One region of the Roseomonas cutis genome, then DNA from elsewhere that is predicted to be linked to it. Evidence: riboswitches for the same ligand, from Rfam matches in the RefSeq annotation. Region 1 holds a riboswitch; the other holds the start of a gene.
What was found. Region 1 has a riboswitch for glycine ahead of gcvT (glycine cleavage system aminomethyltransferase GcvT). Riboswitches for the same ligand answer to the same signal wherever they lie in the genome.

Region 1 (2,378 bases):
CGAAGGGCATGGGGGCGATCCGGGCGGCGATCGGCTTGCCGCGCACCGGCAGTTCGACGGCGGTGCCGTCGCGGGCGGCGGCGCGGCGGACGTAGCCCATGGCGACGGGGGCCCCCAGGGTGGGGCCGAAGCTGCCCGAGGTCACCTCGCCCACCGTCTCGCCGCCGATCACGATCGGGGTATGGGCGCGCGCGGGCTGCCGCCCCTCCACGGCGAGACCGACGCGCAGCCGGGCGGGGCCGTGGTCCAGCTCCGCCCGCACGCGCCCGGCGCCGCGGAAGTCCCAGTCCATGCGGCGGCGCTTGCCGATGGTCCAGACGAGGTTCGCCTCGACCGGGCTGGTCGTCTCGTCCAGGTCGTTGCCGTAGAGGCAGAGCCCCGCCTCCAGCCGCAGCGAATCCCGCGCCCCCAGCCCGGCCGGCACGACGCCCGCCGCCAGCAGCGCGTCGGCAAGCGGCACCGCTCCCTCGGCCGGCAGGCCGATCTCGTAGCCGTCCTCGCCGGTATAGCCGGAGCGGCTGACCAGGGCGGGGTGGCCGGCGAGGGTGACCTCCGCCACGCCCATGAAGGGCAGCGTCGCCACCTCCGGCGCCAGGGTGGCCAGCGCCGCCTCCGCCCCCGGCCCCTGCACCGCCAGCAGCGCGCGGTCGCGCAGCGGGCGCAGCGTCACGGCGGCCGGCAGGATCGCGGCGATGGCCGCCTCGTCCAGATGCTTGCGCGAGGCGTTCAGCACCAGGAACAGCCGCTCCGGCCCCAGCCGCGCCACCATGAAATCGTCCAGGATGCCGCCCGCTTCCGTCATCAGCACGCCGTAGCGCTGGCGGCCGGGCTTCAGCCCCTGCACCTCGGCGGGGGTCAGGGTCTCCAGCACCGCCGCCCCGGCCTCGCCCAGCAGCTCCGCCTGGCCCATGTGGGAGACGTCGAACAGCGCGGCGCCGGTGCGGCAGGCGGCGTGCTCGGCGATGATGCCGGATGGGTACTGCACGGGCATGCGGTAGCCGGCGAAGGGCACCATCCGCGCGCCCTGGGCTTGGTGCCAGGCGGCGAGCGGGGTATCGAGCAGGGTCTCGGTGTCGGCCACGCATCCTCCTTCGCGCCGCGGGAATCGCGGCGACCGGAACGTGGCCCCCCTCTGTCCTGTGACCTGAGAGATTCGGCGGCGCCGCCGTGGCAGGGCCGCCTTACTCCGTCGGTGCCCCCGCCGCCCGGTCCGGGCGGCGCGGTCTTTCCAGAGGCCCCTCCCCCGCGCGGTCCATCGGCCTGAGCGTTTCCGGGGGCCGGTTGCGCCTTCGGCGGGGGGCACGCCCCACTCTCCCGCGCGGGATCAGCGGGGCGCCCAACTTGCACGCCGGCCGGGGCGCTGTCCACGGCACGCCGCGCCGGTCCCATCCGGGCGCGACGCGCCGGCCACACCGCCGGGCGCAACGGCGGCGGGCCGCAACCGGGGGCCGCCGCGCCGGTTGAGACGCCGCCGCGCCGGCCCCGGGGGGGGCGCGGCTGAACCGGGGATGCATGACACTCGACCAGGGGCTGGCCTTCGGGCTGATGGCCGCGACCATCGGCCTGTTCGTCTGGGGGCGCCTGCCCTACGACCTCGTCGCCCTTGCGGCCCTGCTCGCCGGGCTGCTGCTGGGGTTGGTGCCGGCGGAGAAGGCCTTCTCCGGCTTCTCCGACGACGTGGTGGTGATCGTCGCCGCGGCGCTGGTGGTCAGCCATGCCGTCGCGCGCTCCGGGGCGGTGGAGGTGATGCTGCGCCCCGTCGCGCCGCGCCTGACCACGGTGGCGATGCAGGTGCCGGTGCTGGCCGGCGCCACCATGCTGCTGGCCATGGTCACCAAGAACGTCGGCGCGCTGGCCATCCTGATGCCGGTGGCGATGCAGATCGCGCGTCGCACCGGCACCTCGCCGGGGGCGCTGCTGATGCCGATGTCCTTCGCGGCGATGACAGGCGGCGTGGTCACGCTGGTCGGCACCGCGCCCAACATCATCATGTCGCGCGTGCGCGAGCAGATGACGGGCGAGCCCTTCCGCATGTTCGACTACACCCCCGTGGGGCTGGGCATCTGCGCCGTCGCGCTGCTCTTCCTCGCGGTGGGCTGGCGGCTGCTGCCCGGCGGCCGGCGCGGCGGGGCCTCGATGGAGGCGGCCTTCACCATCGGCCACTACACCGTCGAGGCGGGGCTGCCGGAGGGCAGCGAGGCGGCCGGCAGGACCGTGGCCGAGCTGGAGGCGATGGCGGAGGGGGAGGTGCGCGTCTCCGCCATCCTCCCGCCCGGCGACGCGGCGCCCGGGAAGCCGGACGGGGGGCGGCCACCCGGGGAATCCGGTCCGCCCACGCCCGACCGGGTGCTGCGCGCCGGCGAGACCCTGCTGCTGCG
Region 2 (2,378 bases), 2.1 Mb from region 1:
CCACCCTGCTTTCCTCCATGGGCAGCCGCGTGGTGCTGCCGGCGACCGGGGTGCTGATGAACAACGGGGTGATGTGGTTCGACCCTGCCCCGGGCAGCCCCAACGCCATCCGTCCCGGCGCGCGGCCGCTCTGCAACATGTGCCCCGTTACCGTCTCGGCGAAGGATGGCGCGGGACCGATCCTGGCGGCGGGCGCCTCCGGCGGGCGTCGCATCCTGGCGAGCGTCTACCAGATGCTGGCCTATACGCTGGATTTCGGCCTGTCGCCGGAAGACGCGGCGGCGCAGCCGCGCATCGACGTCTCCGGGTCGGAAGGTGCCACCGCCGACCGCCGGCTGGACGCGGCGACACGCGAGGGGCTGGCGGCGGATGGGACCCTTGTGGAGGTGGAGCATGCCGTGCTGCCGGTGAACTTCGCCTGCCCGAACCTGGTCCGGCGCGTGGGCGAGGATGCCATCGGGATCAGCGACGTGATGTCGCCCTGGTCAGCCGCCGTCGCCGCGCGCTGACGGTGCTGGCATCAGCGCGTGCGGCTTCCGTCATGTCCGCGCGCGTTCCACCGAGCGGTTCGCTGGCCGACGGATGCTGCGCTCGACCGATCCAGCGTGACGGACGATGGGCTGCGACGCCGCCAGGGAGGAAAGGCCCTGCCCCCCTTCCGGCGGCGCCGCTGCCTTCATGGCAGGCTGGCGGAGAGTGTCACGCGCCTCAGTTGGGCTTCACCCGGTCGACGGCACGGTCGACGGCACGGCCGGCGCTCTCCACGGGCCCGCTGGGCGGGTCGACGGTGTCGCGCACCCGTTCGCCGAAGGTACGGTCGCTCCCCGTGCAGGCGGCCAGGCCACCCATCACCAGGAGGGCTGCCAGCAGGGACTTGATGACGCGTATGTCTGGGCCTTTCGGGTCCGTTGTCTGCGCGTAACCCGGCATGCCGGGACGGGTTGCAGGCATCGCGGGCGCGACATGCAGCCCTGGCATTCGTCTGTGACCGGATTGCACTAAACCCCGGCATTCGGCATGACAACACGGCGGTTACAGCCCGGAACGGGCTGGCCTGCCCGCGAGATTTGCGTTGACGCCACCGGGGGAGGAGCGCAAAAGCCCGGCATCCGCTGAACAACGCGGGAGAGTGTCGACCGGTTCATCGGACCGGTTGGCCGCCGACGGAGCAACCCCCCAGGAAACTCTCAGGCACCCGGAACCGCGTTGCGAGGATGATCTGGAGAGAGGCGCCGCGTGGCGTCCACCGAAGGGGTCCCCTTGGCGTCCGCCCGGATGCCGTGGGGGGTAAGCTCTCAGGTGCAGGGACAGATGGGGGCAGGGAGGCCGGGAGCGCCTCCGCTGCGAGCCCTCATGTCCTGGAGCGTGCCATGAGCACCGTCGCCGTCATCGGATCCGGCATCACCGGCGTCACCACCGCGCATGCGCTGCTGCAGCGTGGCCACGACGTGGTCGTCCTCGACCGCCATCGCTATGCCGCGATGGAGACCTCCTTCGCCAATGGCGGCCAGCTCTCCGCCTGCAACGCCGAGGTCTGGAACAGCACCGCTACCATCCTCAAGGGGATGAAGTGGATGCTGAAGGCGGATGCGCCCCTGCTGCTGAACCCGAAGCCCTCCGCGCACAAGTATTCCTGGCTGGGCGAGTTCGTCTCCCACATCCGGAACTATCGCGCCAACACCATCGCCACGACGAAGCTGGCGATCGAGGCGCGCAAGTACCTCTTCTCCATCGCCGAGGAGGAGGGCTTCGGCTTCGACGTCGAGCATCGCGGCATCCTGCACGTCTACCGCGACAAGGCGGGCTTCGACGCCGCCGCGCGGGTGAACGGCCTGCTGACCGAAGGCGGGCTGGACCGCCGCGCGGTGACGCCGGAGGAGATGCGCGCCATCGAGCCGACGTTGCACGGCAGCTGGTACGGCGGCTTCTTCACGCCGTCCGATTCCACCGGCGACATCCACAAGTACACGCGCGGCCTGGCCGATGCCTGCCTGCGCCGCGGCGCGCGCTTCCTGTTCGGGGCCGACGTCACCGGCATCAGCCACGCCGAAGGCGGCATCACCATCGCCTGGAAGCCGGCCGGCCAAGCCGCCGCCGTGGCCGAGACGCTGCGCGCCGATGCCGTGGTGATCTGCGCCGGCGTCGCCAGCCGCCGCTTCGCCGCAATGCTGGGCGACCGCATCAACGTCTATCCGGTGAAGGGCTACTCCATCACCGTGCACCTGGACGACGCCCGCAGCCAGGCGGCGGCGCCGCATGTCAGCCTGCTGGACGACGCGACCAAGATCGTCACCAGCCGGCTCGGCCGTGACCGCTTCCGCGTCGCCGGCACGGCGGAGTTCAACGGCGAGAACCGCGACATCCGCATGGACCGCATC

Region 2: linked by a shared signal. The riboswitch ahead of LPC08_RS21615 (D-amino acid dehydrogenase) and the one ahead of gcvT (glycine cleavage system aminomethyltransferase GcvT) in region 1 are both predicted to bind glycine.

Annotation. Positions count from the first base shown of each region.
Region 1 is NZ_CP087719.1:2,690,936-2,693,313, forward strand. Features, by position in the region: gene gcvT (glycine cleavage system aminomethyltransferase GcvT) at 1-1,081, opposite strand, end outside; glycine riboswitch at 1,130-1,235, opposite strand; glycine riboswitch at 1,239-1,327, opposite strand; gene LPC08_RS12385 (SLC13 family permease) at 1,513-2,378, shown strand, end outside.
Region 2 is NZ_CP087719.1:4,747,008-4,749,385, reverse strand. Features, by position in the region: gene LPC08_RS21625 (gamma-glutamyltransferase) at 1-509, shown strand, start outside; gene LPC08_RS21620 (hypothetical protein) at 709-849, opposite strand; glycine riboswitch at 1,113-1,214, shown strand; glycine riboswitch at 1,218-1,313, shown strand; gene LPC08_RS21615 (D-amino acid dehydrogenase) at 1,371-2,378, shown strand, end outside.